Regions from separate parts of the Kitasatospora sp. NPDC127116 genome, predicted to be linked through region 2. Evidence: riboswitches for the same ligand, from Rfam matches in the RefSeq annotation. Region 2 holds a riboswitch; each other region holds the start of a gene.
The links. Region 2 has a riboswitch for cyclic di-AMP ahead of ACFVHV_RS36825 (transglycosylase family protein). Riboswitches for the same ligand answer to the same signal wherever they lie in the genome.
Positions count from the first base shown of each region.

Region 1: linked by a shared signal. The riboswitch ahead of ACFVHV_RS04980 (transglycosylase family protein) and the one ahead of ACFVHV_RS36825 (transglycosylase family protein) in region 2 are both predicted to bind cyclic di-AMP.
Region 3: linked by a shared signal. The riboswitch ahead of ACFVHV_RS23875 (NlpC/P60 family protein) and the one ahead of ACFVHV_RS36825 (transglycosylase family protein) in region 2 are both predicted to bind cyclic di-AMP.
Region 4: linked by a shared signal. The riboswitch ahead of ACFVHV_RS29290 (M23 family metallopeptidase) and the one ahead of ACFVHV_RS36825 (transglycosylase family protein) in region 2 are both predicted to bind cyclic di-AMP.

Region 1 covers NZ_JBHXTL010000007.1:123,494-127,645, forward strand. The annotation lists gene ACFVHV_RS04975 (hypothetical protein) at 1-65, opposite strand, end outside; gene ACFVHV_RS04980 (transglycosylase family protein) at 387-1,793, opposite strand; cyclic di-AMP (ydaO/yuaA leader) riboswitch at 1,780-1,950, opposite strand; gene ACFVHV_RS04985 (hypothetical protein) at 2,404-3,363, opposite strand; gene ACFVHV_RS04990 (DUF397 domain-containing protein) at 3,924-4,152, shown strand, end outside.
Region 2 covers NZ_JBHXTL010000142.1:12,645-16,796, reverse strand. The annotation lists gene eno (phosphopyruvate hydratase) at 1-871, opposite strand, end outside; gene ACFVHV_RS36825 (transglycosylase family protein) at 1,185-2,102, opposite strand; cyclic di-AMP (ydaO/yuaA leader) riboswitch at 2,108-2,276, opposite strand; gene ACFVHV_RS36820 (cytochrome P450) at 2,498-3,886, opposite strand.
Region 3 covers NZ_JBHXTL010000062.1:36,134-40,285, reverse strand. The annotation lists gene ACFVHV_RS23880 (NlpC/P60 family protein) at 1-739, opposite strand, end outside; gene ACFVHV_RS23875 (NlpC/P60 family protein) at 979-2,115, opposite strand; cyclic di-AMP (ydaO/yuaA leader) riboswitch at 2,126-2,279, opposite strand; gene ACFVHV_RS23870 (NlpC/P60 family protein) at 2,618-3,655, opposite strand; gene ACFVHV_RS23865 (NYN domain-containing protein) at 3,854-4,152, opposite strand, start outside.
Region 4 covers NZ_JBHXTL010000087.1:17,429-21,580, reverse strand. The annotation lists gene ACFVHV_RS29310 (SpoIIE family protein phosphatase) at 1-264, opposite strand, end outside; gene ACFVHV_RS29305 (WHG domain-containing protein) at 390-956, opposite strand; gene ACFVHV_RS29300 (alpha/beta fold hydrolase) at 1,037-1,864, opposite strand; gene ACFVHV_RS29295 (YiaA/YiaB family inner membrane protein) at 2,006-2,296, opposite strand; cyclic di-AMP (ydaO/yuaA leader) riboswitch at 2,506-2,664, shown strand; gene ACFVHV_RS29290 (M23 family metallopeptidase) at 2,677-3,525, shown strand; gene ACFVHV_RS29285 (hypothetical protein) at 3,649-4,152, opposite strand, start outside.

The sequences.
Region 1 (4,152 bases), on a different contig from region 2:
GTGCCGGAGAGCAACATCGCGTCGATCGCGAGGTTCGCGTCGAGGGTGACGGTGACCTGGGCCATGTGACTCCTCCTCGGGTGCAGAGCAGCAGCATGCCCGTTGGGGCGGGGATTCACCACGGGGATTCGTCGTGGGGATTCAGCAGGGGCTTCGCCATGGGGATTCGCCGTGGGGATTCAGCACGGGGATTCACCGCGGGGATTTGCCACGAGGTACGGCCGGAGGCATGCCGGAACCCCCGGGGAGGAGCGACCAGACTCTCCCCGGGGGCGTGGGCGGTCGACGATCGGACGACAGCTGACAGATGATGAAATCTGTTATCTGTTATCTGTTATCTGTCAGCTGTTATCCGTCGTCCGCCGTCCGTCGGCTGTTCGCCGTTCTCAGACCCGGCCGGCGAAGTCCGGGGCCCAGTTGGCGATGCTCTGCTCGCGGACGCCCGAGCTCGGGTTGGCGGCCTCGACGTACTTGCCGTTGCCGACGTAGATCGCGACGTGGTAGACGCCGGAGTCCTTGCCGTTGTTGGACCAGAACAGCAGGTCGCCCGGCTGGAGGCTGTCCAGCGAGACGTGGGTGCTGGCGGCGGCCTGGTCGGCGGCGACGCGCGGGACGGAGACGCCCGCGGCGCGCAGCGCGGCCTGGGTCAGGCCGGAGCAGTCCCAGCCACCGTTGCCGGTGCCGCCGTAGACGTACGCCTGACCGACCTTCGACTCGGCGAAGGAGACCGCGGCGGCCATGCTGCCGGTGGCGGCCGGAGTCTGGGTCTGGGTCTGGGTCTGGGCCGGAGCCTGGGTCTGCGGAGCGGGCTTGGCGGCCGGCTTGGTGGACGGCTTGGCGGCCGGGGTCTGGGCCTGCGCGGTCGGCTGGGCGTTCACGGCACCGCCGTTCGCGGACTGGCCGGACTTCTGCGAGCGGTCGAACCAGGTGAAGTCCGAGCCGGACTTGCCGGTGGCGGACTGGCCGGCCTGGGCCTGGCCGTTGCCGCCGAAGGACAGCTGCTGGCCCGGGTAGATGCTGTCCGGACCCTCGGTCAGGGTGCCGCGGTTGAGCTCGTACAGCCGCTGCCAGCCGCCCTGCACCTTGTGCTGGTCGGCGATCGCGGACAGCCAGTCGCCCTCGACCACGGTGTAGTCGCCGTTCTGGGCCTGCTGCTGGCGCTTCTGGACCCAGTCGCTCCGGTTTCCGGAGGCGGTGGAGTCGGTGCTGGCCTGCGTGCCGTCCTGGGCGGGCGCGGCGGGCGCGGCGGGCGCGGCGGGCTTGGCGGCCGGGGCCTGGGTCTGCGGAGCGGGCTTGGCGGCCGGGGCGGCCGGCTTGGCGCTCTGCGCGGGCTGCGCGGGCTTGGCGGTGGTCGAGCCGGCGGTGGAGCCCGCCGAGGTGTCGACGGCGGCCGCGGCGCCGCCCTTGGTGAGGCCGGCCTGGACTGAGCACACCGGCCAGGCGCCGGGGCCCTGCGAGGCGAGGACCTTCTCGGCGACGGCGATCTGCTGGTCCTTGGTGGCCAGGTCGGCGCGCGCCGCGAAGGCGGTGCCGCCGAAGGCGGACCAGGTACTGGAGGTGAACTGGAGGCCGCCGTAGAAGCCGTTGCCGGTGTTGATGCTCCAGTTGCCGCCGCTCTCGCACTGGGCGACCTTGTCCCAGGTGGCGACGGTGGCGGCGGAGGCGGTGCCGGAGGCGATGCAGGGGACGGTGAGGCCGACGCCCGCGACGCCGAGGGCGGCGATCACGCGACGGGTGCGGCTGGACAGACGAGTGCCGTTGGTGGGCAGCATGAAGACGTGGTCCTCTCCCACGCCTGCGAGGTGAGCTGTCGGATTCGGGCTGGAGTTGCCCGGCCGCGCTGTGGGCGCGGCTTCACCCCTAGCCCTGGACCGTTCCGGAGATCGGTCCGGGGCGACTTACCTGTGGGTCCCCCGCTCCTGCCGTGGTGCGATTTCGCGCTGCCAGGACATCCGACGGCAGGACTCGGCGTCGCGGATGAACCGGGTTCGTGTGGTCACGAACGGGGAGCACGTTAATCAGACTTAAGTTCAAACTGCAAATGACTGTGATGCGCATCACGGTTTAGTGGGAACTGCCAAAATTGCCGCTCTACATGATCGTAAATGATCGTTTTCAAGCAACCCTGCTGTGGAAGCCCACAACTGGCAGCGCTTCAGAAGTGGTGTGACGGCACGTCGAATCGCGGGTCGGAGCGCCCCGGCGGATGCCGCGGCGGCTGTGGTGCGAGTGCCCGCGACCGCGTTTCCTATTTCCTTTCAAAAAGGCCAGAACGGACATTCCACTTCGCCGCCGTCCGACTTCCGCGCGGGACGGCCACGGGCGGGCGGAGCAAAACCGAAGGGCCCGGAACGCATGCCGTTCCGGGCCCTTCGGTGCGCGCGAACCGGCGCGCGACGTCGACTACCGCCCTGCGGACCCCTGGGAGGCCGCGTGGGCGCCGCGGACGCCCTCCAGGGCCCCCTCGGCCTCGGCGGCGGCCGCCGCCTCCGCCTCGGCCCGTGCCAGGTCCTCCGGGGACGGCGCGGGCAGCGCCGCCAGGTAGGTGGAGGCGATCAGCTGGCCGACCGACGGGTACGAGCCCAGCGGTGCGGCCGACGGGCAGCCGGTCTCCTCGGCGGCGGTGGCGAGCAGCTCGGAGTCCGCCTCCGGGCCGATCACCAGCGGGGCCAGCGCCGGGCGCTGCGAGCCGGTGTCCCTGAGGTGGTTGACGGCCGCGGCCACCGAGCCGGGCACGTCGAGCGCGGCGGCGACGACCGGCACGGCCAGTCGGGCGGCCAGCAGCACGCCGGTGATGCCGGCCGCCGCGGCCGCGTCCTCGCCGCCGACGGTGGTCAGCACCACGCCGTCCGCGGCGGTCGCGATGGCGAACAGCCGGGCGCGGTCGGCCCGGGCCAGCCCGGCCTCGGACAGCCGGACGTGCACGGCCTCGGCCAGCAGCGGGTGCGGGCCCAGCGGGTCGGTGACGGGCGCGCCGTACTCGGCGGCGAGCGCGTGAAGCTCGGTCAGGAAGGTGTGCGGGCCGGGCACCAGCGGGACCAGGACGGGCGTCGGCAGCCCGGCCTCGGCCGCCATGGCCAGCAGCTCGGCCACGGTGCGGTCCTCGCCGCCCGCGCCCTCGCCGCCGTTGCCCGGCAGGTAGCCGACCGCGGTCCGGACGCCGTTCTGCTCGGTGCGGACGATCGAGAGCAACTCCTCGACGACCGAGCGGGACTCGGGCCCGGCGGTCGCGGGCACGGCGAGCACCAGGGCCGGGGCGCCGGCCGGGATCTCGGGGCGCTCGGGACGACGGTGGCGCCCCCGCGCACGGGAGCCTGGAGTACGGACGGGCAGTGGCGCGCCCGGGATGGCTGCGGTGCTCATGCCGGAGATCGTAGGACATCTGCCCGTCCGGCTTGCAGTCGGCTGCCGCGTGGGTTTCACGCGGTCGCGGTCCGGAGCCCGGTGCGTCTCCGGCGCCGGTCCGGGCACTTTGCCTACAATCCGGACATTCCGCTCCCAATCCCCGCGCGACCGCCGGTGGTTGCCTCGACGCGACCCGAGGGGGCCGGCGTTGCACCTGGGGCGCGTGAGATGTCTCACAGCATGAGGATGGTTTGACGGAGGGTCACGGGGGTGCGACTCCCGGCATTCGAAGATCAACATTCAGCGGGGAGGCGCTCACGGCCGGTTATCGCGCGCCCGACGATTCATCGGCTATGTCCGTTTACGTACCGTCAGGAGAAGGGTCCGTGAAGAGTTCGCGGCTGCGGACAAAAGGCCACGTGCACCTGCAACGTCCCGTGCTGATGCACGTGCACTGCGGCTATCATCGCGTCAAGTGAGGCGTTGTGCCGGACCGGTACGGGGCCGGTCCGTTCGTTTCGACGGTGCCGGGGGCGCCGCGCTGGACGACAACTCCGGAAGCTCTTCGGGAGATTTCTATGCACGACTCGCAGGACACGCACGGCTCGTACGACACCTACAACGGGATGGCCGCCGCCGATCTCCAGGGGGTGGTCTGGCAGAAGAGCCGGCACAGCAACTCCCAGGGCAACTGCGTCGAGTTCGCGGCCCTGCCCGGCGGCGATGTGGCGATGCGCAACTCGCGGTTCCCGGACGGCCCGGCCCTCATCTACACCCGGGCCGAGATCGCCGCCCTGCTGCTGGGGG
Region 2 (4,152 bases):
AGTCGGACTCGTCCAGCGGGTCCTCGATGGAGACCAGCGGGTAGGCGGCGACCAGCTCGGCGTAGTACTCGATGAGCTCGGCGGCGGTGAGGTCCTTGCCCTCGAACTGGTAGGCGCCGTCCTCGTAGAACTCGGAGGAGGCGACGTCCAGGGCCAGCGCGACGTCACGGCCGGGCACGTAGCCGGCCTTCTCGATGGCCTCGACGATGAGGTCCAGGGCCTCGCGGTTGGAGTCCAGGTTCGGGGCGAAGCCGCCCTCGTCGCCCAGGCCGGTGGACAGGCCGCGCTCCTTCAGCACGCCCTTGAGCGTGTGGTAGACCTCGACGCCCCAGCGGACGGCCTCGGAGAAGGACTCCGCGCCGATCGGGGCGATCATGAACTCCTGGATGTCGACGTTGGAGTCCGCGTGCGACCCGCCGTTGAGGATGTTCATCATCGGGACCGGCAGGACGTGCGCGTTCGGGCCGCCCAGGTAGCGGAACAGCGGCAGGTCGCTGGCCTCGGAGGCGGCGTGCGCGACGGCCAGTGAGACGCCCAGGATGGCGTTGGCGCCGAGCGAGGACTTGTCCGGGGTGGCGTCCAGGTCCAGCATGGCCTGGTCGATCAGGCGCTGCTCGGTGGCGTCGTAGCCGACCAGCTCCGGGCCGATCTGCTCGATGACGGCCAGGACGGCCTTCTCGACGCCCTTGCCGAAGTAGCGGTTCTTGTCACCGTCACGCAGCTCCAGCGCCTCGAAGGCACCGGTGGAAGCACCCGACGGGACAGCGGCACGACCCGTGCTGCCGTCGTCGAGGCCGACCTCGACCTCGACCGTGGGGTTGCCGCGGGAGTCGAGGATCTCACGGGCTACGACGACATCGATGGACGGCACGAGGCATCTCCTTGCGGAAGCAGGGTCCGGTCTGACGGTGGTGCTGTCAGCAGGACGATTGCGGAGTCGTTACGACCAGAGCCTAACCGCCCGGGCTCCCGGGGCCACGTCCGCCTCGGTCCCGTCTCAGCGTGTGGCCCCACTACCCACCGGTAGTTCACCTGCTTGTCCCAGCTTGTCCCACCGGAGCGGGCGAATGCGGACGAAGGGGACCGGTAGGACCGGTCCCCTTCGGACGGCGGGGTGAGGCGGCGTCGGCACCGGGCGCGGCGGGCGGGCCGGCGGCGGGCGGGCCGGCGTCGAGCGGGCCGGCTCAGCCGAGGTGCAGCACCTGGCCGGGCATGATCAGGTTCGGGTCGCCGCCGACCGTGCCGTGGTTCTGCTCGTACAGCGCGTGCCAGCCTCCGGACACGCCCTGGGCGGCGGCGATGGTCGACAGGGTGTCACCGGCGCGGACGGTGTAGTCGTGGCCGGTGGCCTGCGGGGCCGACTGCGCGGCCTGCGGGGCGTACTGCGGCTGGGCGGCGGCCTGGCCGGCGTAGTGCTGGTAGACGCTCTGGTGGCTGGTCCAGTACCAGGCGCCGTTGCTCTGGTACCAGTACACCTTGGCGTCGGCGTCCCAGCCGGCCTTGCCGGAGAAGCCCGGGGTCTGCGGCTGCGCCTGCTGCTGCGGGGCGGCCTGCTGGACCGGCTGCGCGGCGGGCTTCGAGGCCTGCTTCGGGGCCTGCTTCTGGGCGGCGGGCTGCTGCGCGACCGGCTTCTCGGCCGGCTTGGCGGCGGGCTTCGGGGTCTGCTGTTTGGGGGCGGACTGCGGCTTGGCGTCCGAGGAGGTGTCGACCGCGGCCGGGGCGCCGCCCTTGGTCAGACCGGCCTTCTGGGAGCAGACCGGCCAGGCACCCGGGCCCTGCGAGGCCAGCACCTTCTCGGCGACCGAGATCTGCTGGGCCTTGCTGGCCTGGTTGGCCTGCGGCGCGTAGGCGGTGCCGCCGTACGCCTTCCAGGTGCTGGAGGTGAACTGGAGGCCGCCGTAGAAGCCGTTGCCGGTGTTGATGCTCCAGTTGCCACCGGCCTCGCACTGGGCGACGGCGTCCCAGGTGGAGGCGGGGGCGGCGGAGGCACCGGTGGCGGTGAGGAGCGGCATCGCGAGTCCGACGCCGGCCACACCGGCGACGGCGATGGCCTTCTCGGCCTGGGTGCGACGACGGTGACGGCCAGTTCCAACGAACAGCATGAAGAGGTCCCTCTCCGCACGCCTGCGAGGTGAGCTGTCGGGTTCGGACCGGGAGGTGGCCCGGCCGCCGTATGCGGAAACGATTCCGCTCGGGCGGCTTCACCCCAAGCCGTGGGGAGACGGCAACAAACCTGGTTCCCCCGCCCCTGCCCAGGGTTCTGGTCGGTTTCCCGTGACGCGGCGGGCAGGACTCGGCGTTCCGCGTACGAGGTCCGCAGCTGCGAACTCCAGGGAGAGTAGACAGATCATCAGACCAATCACAAGCTCATATCGTCGATATCACACAATAATTACGGCGCGTGTTCGATCGCCTACCAACGGCGGTGTTATGTCCGGATTGATGGGTGTTCACACCCCCGCCGGCAGGTGGTTCGCGACGTCCCGTCAGGGCGATCTCAGCACGTCGGAGGCGTGGCGGGAGCGTGCGGAGAGGCCTGCGGAGAGGCCTGCGAAGGAGCGTGCGGAGGGGTCTGCGGAGAGGCGTGCGGGGAACGGCTCTCCGGACTGAATTCCACCGGGAGTTCGCGCAGCCCACGCATGATCAGACCACCGCGCCACCGCAGGTCGTCCGCGTTTTCCGCGAGCCGGAGATCGGGCAGCCGGGAAAGCAGCGTGGTCAGCGCGGCACGACCCTCCAAGCGGGCGAGCGGAGCGCCGATGCAGTAGTGGATGCCGTGCCCGAAGCCCAGGTGGGGGTTGTCCGTCCGGGCCAGGTCCAGGGTGTTCTCGGCCGCGAACCGGGCCGGGTCGCGGTCCGCCGCGGCGAGCACCACCAGCACCGGGTCGCCGACCGGAATGTCCACCCCGCCGATGGTCAGCGGACGGGTCGCGAACCGCCAGGTCGCCATCTCCACCGGCCCGTCGTAGCGCAGGAGTTCCTCGATCCCGGTCTCCAGGAGCGCGCTCTCCCCGCGGGCCACCGACTCCTGCAGCAACCGGCGCTGCTCCGGATTGCGCAGCAGGGCGTACGTGCCGTTGCCGATCAGGTTCACGGTGGTCTCGAAACCCGCGAACAGGAGGATGAAGGCCATCGCCGCGGCCTCGTTCTCGGTCAGGTGCTCACCGTGGTCACTGGCCCGGATCAGGCCCGAGATCAGGTCGTCCCCGAGGTCCGCTCGCTTGCGGTGGATCAGCTCCAGCAGGTACGCCCGCATCCGCTTCACCGCCCGCCCCACGCCGCCGCGCTGGCCGCCGCCGTGGCCCGGCTTCGTGTGGCGCACCATCATCCCGGCCCAGTCCCGGAAGTCGTCCTGGTCCTCGGCCGGCACGCCCAGCAGGTCGCAGATCGCGTAGATGGGGAGCGGGAAGGCGAACTCGTGGATCAGGTCCGCCGAACCGCGCTGCGCGAAGCCGTCGATCAGCCGGTCGGTGAGCTGCTGCACCCGCGGCTCGAACTCCGCCACCCGGCGCGGGGTGAACGCCTTCGACACCAGCCGGCGCAGCCGGGTGTGGTCCGGCGGGTCGATGTTCAGCAGGTGGGTCATCAGGTCCGCCTGCCGCTCCCCCGGGATGCCCACCCGGCCGGTGCGGTGCGCCTGCTCGCTGTGGTGCGCCGGGTTCTTCGACAGCCGGCTGTCCGCGAGCGCCTGCCGGGCGTCCGCGTACCGGGTCACCAGCCAGGCCTCCACCCCGCTCGGCAGCGTGGTGCGGTGCACCGGGGCGTGCTCGCGCAGCCAGGCGTAGGCGGGGTACGGGTCGGAGGCGAACTCCCAGGTGAACAGCTGCGGGGCGGTGGCGTCGGACGGCGTGGCGGCGGGCCGGGCGGAGTCGGGCTGAGCTGGCATGGACCGACCGTATCCGGTGCGACGGGCACGCCCCGCTCCGGCGGGCCGCCGCTCCTCCCGCCGACGGTCCGCGGCCGTCCTGCCGATGTTCCGTGGACGGCCCATGGACGGTTCATGGACGGCCCGTTGACTGTCCGCGGACGGTCAATGGACAGCTCTTGGCCGACTCTTGGCCGCGGTGCGGGCGTGAGCCTGGTCACCTGCGGGGTAATCCCTGTTGCGGAGGGTCAGGACGTGCCTACGATCCTCCGCAGTACGCGTGGGCG
Region 3 (4,152 bases), on a different contig from region 2:
TCCGCACCGCGGCGGCCAGCGCGGCGGCCCCGCGCTCGGAGGCGGGCGGGGCGGTGCCGAGGTCCAGCCGGTCGGTGCCCCGGGTGGCGCGCTGCTCGGCGTCCCGGGCGTCCTGGACCGTCAGCCGGGCCCGCTCGGCGGCGCCCAGACCGTTCAGCAGCTTCTGCGCCCTGGCCAGCCGCTGCTGGATCTGCTGCTTGCTGTCGGCGAGCGAGCGGCGGGTCCGGTCCAGCTCGTCGAGCTTGCCGGCCGCCTCGGTCCGGCGCTGGTCGAGCCGGCGCTGCCGGGCGACCAGCTCGTGCAGGGTCTCCTGCTGGCGCGCGGCGGCCTGGCCCAGGGCGCGGGCGCGGGACAGGTAGCCCTCCGGGTCGGGCGAGAGGATGAGCTGGGCGGTCTGGGTCATCCCGCCGCCGCGGTACTCGGCCCCGGCCACCGTCGCGAGGTCGCCCCGCAGCCCGTTGAGCTGGTCCTGGGCCACGGCGATCTCGCCCTGGAGGATCGTGGTCTCGCCCTGGAGCCGCCGCTGGGCCTCCTGCGCCGCGTTGGCCTTCTCGGACGCCTGCTCGGCCTCGTCGTACAGCTGTTCCACCTGCGTCTTGACGTCCTGGCGGTCGCCCGGGTCGGGGCTGCCGGGGGCGGCCTGGGCGCTGCCTCCGGCAGCCACACCCAGGGCGGTGGCGGCGGCCGCGGTCAGCACCAGCGCCCGGGCGAGCAGTTGGGAACGGCGGTGCACGGGCATGGCGGCAGCGGCTCCAATCCTGCGGCGCGGCTCCCGCCGCCGCACCGGGACGGGCGGCCGTCGAGCGGGAGTCCGGTGGCAGACGTTAGCGAGTCAGGGCAAGCGAGTCCAAACCCCTGCCAACCCGAATATTCAGGCTGTTGTCGGACATTTGATCGGCCCTCGGGAAAAGCCGCAGGAAAAACCGCAGGCCCGGCCTCCCCTGGGGGAGGCCGGGCCTGGAAGCGTCCGAGCGGTGATCAGACCCGCACGATGGAGGCCAGCGGCATGTTGGTGACGGCCTCGTAGCGCACCGACGCGCCCGGCTTGGGCGCGTGCAGCACCTGGCCGTTGCCCGCGTAGATGCCGACGTGGTGGGCGTCGGTGTAGAAGATCAGCAGGTCGCCGGGCTGGGCCTGGGAGATGTCCGAGCCGATCCGGGTGCCGGCCGAGGCCTGCGCCTGCGAGGTGCGCGGCAGCGACACGCCCGCCTGGTTGAACGCCCAGACCATCAGACCGGAGCAGTCGAAGGAGCCCGGGCCGGTGGCGCCCCAGACGTACGGGCTGCCGATCTTGGAGGCGGCGGCCGAGAGCGCGGCGGCACCGCGCGAGCTGCCCGGGGCCACCTTCACCGGGGAGGAGGCGGTCGAGCCGGCCGAGGCGGTCGAGCCGGTCGCGAGGTCGCCGCGGCTGTTGTCGCGGGAGGCGCGGTCGGCCTGCTGCTGCTGGGCCTGGGCGGCGTCGGCCTTGGCCTTGGCGTCGGCCGCGGCCTTCTCCTCGGCCTGGCGCAGCGCCTGGCGCTCCTGCTCGGTCAGCGTGTTGAGCAGGTCCTGGGCCGCCTTCAGCTTGCCCTGGACCTCCTCCTTGGAGGCCTTCAGCTGCTGGGTGGTCGACTCCAGCTCGGCGAGCTTGCCCTGGGCCTCGTTGCGGTCCTGGTCGAGCTTGCGCTGCTGCTCCTGGAGCTCCTTCAGCTGACCCTTCTGGGTGCTGCCGGCCTGGTTCAGCGCGTCGGCCTGGCTGAGGAAGGTGTCCGGGCTGGAGGAGAACATCAGCTGGACGGTCGGGGATATGCCCCCGTTGCGGTACTGCTCGCCGGCGATCTCGGCCAGGCCGCCCTGGAGCTCGGTGACCTGGGCCTGCTGACGGGCCACCTGGTCCTGCATGCCGGAGACCTGCTTCTCCAGCTCCTGCTGCTTGGCCTGGGCCGCGTTGTAGTTCTCGGTCGCGATCTCGGCCTGCTCGTTGAGCTGGTCGACCTGCCCCTTGACCTGTTCCTTGGTCGGCTGCGGGTCGGCGTGGGCGCCTTGCGCGGAGAGGACGACGGCTGCCGCGGCGACACCGGTCAGGATCGAGACCCGGGCGCGGCCTGCGGGCTTGGGACGACGATGGGACGCCACGAAGGCGGACTCCTTCTTCCTACGTCCGCCTACCGGGTGAGCTGACGGGTTCGGGCCGGAAGCATGCCCTACGACGCCTCACGGCCGTTCCATCGGCCGACCTGGCGTCGATTCACCCCGGAGGAACGTGGTTCCCCGGCTCCGCTCCGCAGCGCCCCCAAAACACTGGGCTCCCCTGTCGGGCAGTCGCTTCGACCTGCCCCGCTGCCTCACGAACTCGACGGTAACCACCGCCGCCACCCTGGCTGGGCGATCGACAGTGCGGTGGTTCAGGGCACGACCCTAGTAACTGAACCGTGATCGGTTCAAATCCTTGTCAGAAAAAAGACCAAAGATTTCCCAAGTTCTTCTGTGAAAATGACCGATGGTGACCACTGGCACACAGATGGCTGATCAGTTCTCAGCATGTGGTCGCGAAGGGACGGAAAGCCGAACGCCACCCCCGAACGAGGGGTGGCGCTTTTCACAGCCCCCGGAAGGGCCCCGCGGGCGTGTCGGGCCGTCAGACCCGGCGGATGGTGTTGATCGACATCGCGTCGGCCTTCATCACCTTCACCACGTCACCGGTGTGCGGCGCGTGGACCACCATGCCGTTGCCGATGTACATCCCGACGTGGTGCATGTCGTTGCCGTAGACCACCAGGTCGCCCGGCTGGGCCTGGTCCAGCGAGGGCACCCGGGTGCCGTAGTGGCCCTGCTCCTGCGAGGTGCGCGGCAGCGAGACGCCCGCCTGCCCGTACGCCCAGACCATCAGGCCCGAGCAGTCGAAGGTGGTCGAGCCGGTGGCGCCCCACACGTACGGCGAGCCCTGCTTGCTCATCGCCTTGGCCATCGCCACGGCCGCGTAGCCGCTGGCCGGCGGCAGGCTGCTGAGGTCGACCCGGTCGCTGCCGCGCGAGGCGCGGTCGTCCTGTGCCTGCTGGGCCTTCAGCGCGGCGCGGTCGGTGGCGCTCAGCGAGTTCAGCAGGTCCTGGGCGGCCTTCAGCTTGGTGTTGACGTCCGCCTTGGCCTGGTTCAGGTCCTTGGTGGTGGTGTCCAGCGAGGCGAGCACGGCGGAGGCCTCGACCTTCTCCTGGTCCAGCCGGCGCTGCTGGTCCAGCAGCCCCTTGAGCGCCTCGGCCTGGCTGCTGCTGGCCTGCTGGACGGTGGAGGCCTTCTCCAGGTAGCCGGACGGGTCGGAGGTGAGCATCAGCTGGACGGACGGGTCGATGCCGCCGGTGCGGTACTGCTCGCCCGCCACCTCGGCGAGGCCGCCCTGGAGCTGGGTCATCTGCTCCTGGCTGCGGGCCACCTGGTCCTGCAGCTGGTCGGCCTGCTTGCGCAGCTGGTCGGCCCGCTCCTTGGCGCCGTTGTACTTCTCCGCCGCCTGCTCCTGCTCCTCCTGGAGCTGGTCGATCTGCGCCTTGACGTCCGTTTTGTTCGGCTGCGGCGCGGCGTGCGCGGCCACCTGGGCGGAGAGGGCGACCGCGGTCGCAGCAGCAGCGGTGAGCACGGAGATCCGCGCGCGGCTCGGCTGCTTGGGACGGCGGTGGGAGGCCAAGGGTCCTGCTCCTTCTTCCAACGGACTCACCTGATGGGATGAGATTCCGGAAAATAGGTTTGACGCCAGACCCTAGTGAAGATCTATCCGTTTTGCCACTCCCCCGAAGGTGTGAACTCCGGTCCGCACACTGACGACACGGGACCCGCACACCATCCCGGAACCACTCCTGACCAGGCATCGCACGGCCGCTCGGGGTCAGGGGCGCGCCAGCCGGTTCAGCAGCAGCACCGAGGCCACGGGGCGCGCGCCCGCCTTCCGCACGCCGTCCGCGACCTCCCGGTCGGTGGACACCACCACCACCGGACGGCCCTGCGGCTCGGCCCGCACCAGACGGCGGATCAGCTCGTCGGCCGTCTCCCCGGTCCGGCTGAACCGCACCCGGACCCCGCGCGGCGGCGCCATGATCACCGGGACGTCCAGGTCCTGCCCGTCGAACACGCAGGTGACCTCCGCCTGGGTGCGCTGCGCCAGCATCGCCAGCCCGCCCAGCAGCC
Region 4 (4,152 bases), on a different contig from region 2:
GGCCATCGCGGCGGGCAGCTCCCCGGCCGGATCGACCACGCCGTAGCGCTCGTGCGCCCAGTCCGGCAGCCCGTGCGAGGCGGTCAGCCGGAGCATCCCGGCGGAGTCCAGCAGGTACAGCGCGGACCCCTCGCCGGTGATCCAGCTCGGGCCCTCGGCCAGTACGGTGCCGAGCAGCTCGGCGGCGCTGGTGCAGCCGAGCAGCAGGCGCACGCAGCGCATCGCACTGCGCGCGGTCGGACTGTCGGCGGGCTCCAGGGGCACTGACCCTTAATACCCCATTTCCCCAAGCGGTGAATGGTTCCTCAAGAGGTGAACGGGGACCGGGCCGTCGCACCGGCACCGGCACCGGCACCGGCACCGGAGAGGTGGCCGTCCGCGCCGGCCTCCTACGCGGGCCAGGCGCGGAGGCCGGTGGTGAGGGTGGCGATGAGGCGGTCGTGGGTGGTGGCGAGGTCCTCGGCCAGCCGGAAGCCGCCGGCGGTGGTGAGGGAGGCGAAGCCGTGGGCGAGGGAGCGGACGGTGCGGGCGGCGTGGATCGCCTCGGAACCTTCGAGGCCGTACTCCCGCAGGACGGCGATGATCACGCCGACGAGCCGGGCGCCCGCGCGGGCCAGGTCGTCGTCGGGCTGCGGGGCCTGGGGGAGGGCGTTGTAGCGGTGCGGGTGCGCGGTGGCGTACGCGTGGTAGGCACGCAGCACGGCGGCGACGGCGTCGTCCCCGCTGCGCCCGACGGCCGCCTCGGCCAGCCGGTCGGCCAGGTCCCCGGTGACCCGTACGGCGATCAGCAGCCGCAGTTCGGCGAGGCCGCCGCTGACGTGCTTGTACAGCGAGGGGGTGGCGACCCCGGCCCGGGCGGCGACGGAGGCCAGCGTGAGGGCCTCGGCGCCCTGCTCGTCGATGAGGGCGAGGGCGTGGTCGACGACCTGGTCGGGGGTCAGTCCTACGCGGGGCATGGGTTCGGGCTCTCCGTACGGATGACGTCGGGTGGATCGGGCGGGGTCGGGCAGGAACGGGCGGCGGGGCCGGGCGGGGCTCAGCCGAGCTCGGCGAGGAACGGCAGCAGGGCGTCGGCGGTGGCCGCCGGGTTGTCGGCCATCGGGTAGTGCCCGGACCCCTCGATCATCACCTTGCGCGCGCCGAGCGCGGCGGCCTGCCGGTCGGCGACGAGCTCCGGCTTCGGGAAGTCGGGGTCCTTGCTGCCCATGACCACCAGCGCCGGGCACCGCACCGCGGCCGTCCAGCCGACCGGCGCCGAGTCGCCGTGGACGTACCCGCGGGTGGCGGTCTTGCGCCCCGGGGTGCGCAGCGCGGCGACCAGTCCGTCCACGTACGCGTCGAAGTCGGCGGGCTTGGCGCCCGGGAAGGCCATCCGGCGCAGGTAGAAGCCCCAGGAGGCCGGCCAGTGGACGAGGGCGGCGCCCATCAGGCCCATGACGCCGCGCAGCAGGGCGCCCGGCGGCGGGTTCTCGACGAAGGCGTTGAGCAGGACGATCCCGGCGACCCGCTCGGGCGCGTCCCCGGCGGCCCTGACGACGGTCGCCCCGGTGTAGGAGTTCCCGGCGAGGACGGCGCGCTCGATGCCGAGGTGGTCGAGCAGGGCGAGGACGTCGCCGGCGATCGCGGCCGGGCCGTAGTCGTCCCACTCGACGGAGGACTCGCCGAAGCCCCGCAGGTCCACGGTGACGACGCGGTGGCCGGCGGCGACGAGCAGCGGGCGCAGGTGCCGGTAGGCGGCCCGGCTGTCGAGCATGCCCGGGAGCAGGACGACGGGGGTGCCGTCGCCCTGCCGGGTGTCGTCGAAGGCGATCCGGCCGCCGGGAACGGTCAGGTACTGGGTGCTCGGGGTGATGGTGCCGTTCATGGGGTCCTCCTCGGGCCGCCGGTGCGGGACATCGGCGTGCGGGCCGATAGCCATAAAGCTAAGGCTAATAGCCTTAGCCGTCAAGCGAACGGCCGGGTGAGGGGTGGAGCGGGAGGAGCGGGTGGAGAGAGGAAGGGGCGATCAGACTCCCTCCACCTTGAACGGGTCGTGCTCGCTGAGCAGCTTCTCCAGCCTGGCCTGGTCCACCCGGGTGACCATCTCGTTGGACTCCTGCCGGTCCCGGATCACCTTCGCCAGGGTGAACGCCGAGGTGACGGTGTAGAGGAGGCCGATCCCGAGGAAGGCCCTGGTCCATCCGCCGACCGGCAGGTAGGCGATCCCGACGGCGAGGGCGACGCCCGACAGGGCGAAGGAGAGGACGGCCTGGATGTGGTACGCGGCCGTGGTGCGGGTCTGCATCGATGTGCTCATGGCGCCAGGATGTGGCCGCCCGGCCGGGGCGCACATGAGTAGGAGTACTCAGATGGGGCCGTGCGCGAGGGGGGTGTTCGCCGGTGTCGTTCGTTGACGTCCGATCACTTTGCCCTAGGCTGCTCCGAACGGATGGCTTGGAATCAGAGCCTCCTAGGATTAACGTTTGATAACGCAGCGCGGTTGTCAACGCCGTACCCAGACGGCACCGTGCGCCGTCGCCTAATCCCGCCGACCCGCCTCCGGGCAGGTCAGGGAGCCGGGGAACCATGTTCCTTGGGGTGAATCGGCGGGGCTCCGGCCCAGCCGTAGGAGACCTTCCTGCTCCGAACCCGTCAGCTAACCCGGTAGGCGCGAAGGAAGGAAAGGAGCGCGCCTCCGTGGCGTCGACGCACACCCCGGCACACCCGGCCGGCTTCGCAGCCGGTACCCAGCTCCTCGACCACCCCGGCACGGACGGCCCCGAGGCCTTCGGCCCGGAGGACTTCCCCGCGGAGGTCGAGACCAACCGCCACCGGATGCCGCGTCAGACCCGCGGAGCCTCCCCACTGCTCGGCGTCACCGCCGTCGCCGCCACCCTGGGCGCCACCGGCTTCGCCTCGGCGACCCCGGCCGCCGCCCCCGCCGTCGAGGCCCCGGACGAGACCCCGGTCGCCCTCTCCGCCGACCCCGGCCTCGCGCTCGCCGCCCGCATCCAGCACCAGGCCGACAGCCAGCGCACCGCCGCCGAGGAGACCGCCCGGCTCCAGGCCGCGCAGGAGGCGGAGGCCAAGGCCGTCGCCAAGGAGGCCGAGGCCAAGCGCGCCGCCGAGGAGGCCGAGCGGGTCAAGGCCGCCGCCCTCACCCTCCCGGTGAAGGACTACCGGCTCTCCGCCCACTACGGCCAGAGCGCCCGCTACTGGGCCAACCTGCACACCGGCCTGGACTTCGCCGCCGACACCGGCACCCCGGTCTACGCGCTCGGCCAGGGCACCATCACCTCGGCCGGCTGGGCCGGCTCGTACGGCTACCGGATCGTCGAGACCCTGCCCGACGGCACCGAGATCTGGTACTGCCACCTCTCCTCGATCACCAAGGGCTCCGGCAAGGTCGCCCCCGGCCAGCAGATCGGCAAGGTCGGCGCGACCGGCAACGTCACCGGGCCGCACCTGCACATGGAGGTCCGCCCCGGCGGCGGCGCCCCGGTCGACCCGGAGCCCTGGCTCCAGCAGCGCGGCCTCAACCCCTGACCCGCGCGAGAAACCCGACGCACCCGCGAGAGGTCCGCGCACCCGCGCGAGAGAACCCGACGCGCACGCGAGAAGGCCCCGGCCCGGAGCAGCCGCTCCGGGCCGGGGCCTTCGTGCGAGGTCTCACTCCTCGGCGGGCAGCTGCGCCAGGTACGCCTCGATCTCCTCCTGGCCCGGCTCCGGCGCCAGCTCCGGGAACTCCGTCACCAGCAGCCGGGGCAGTCCCGGCACCGTCCACCCGCCGAACAGGTCGAGCGCCGCGTCGACCGCCGCCTCCTCGAACTGCCCGAAGTCCCCGGCCAGTTCGTCCGGCATCGGCCGCCCCTGCGCGGTCAGCTCGGCCAGGTTGCGGTAGCTGCGCCGCATCAGGCCCTGCTCCAGCAGCCGCCGGGCGCCGTCGGTGGCCATGCCGACCGACAGCACCCGGCCCGGGCCCCAGCCCTGTTCGTCCGGCTCGTCCAGCCAGCCGGCCGGCACCAGCGCCTCGTACGCGGCCAGCCGGTCCTCCTCCGCGAGCTCCGCGAAGCCGGCCAGCCAGTCCCGCACCGCCGCCCCGTCCGTGACGTCCACCCCGTACGCGTGCAGCAGCACCGCGTACAGCCGGGGCCAGGTCACCAGGTCGGCGCG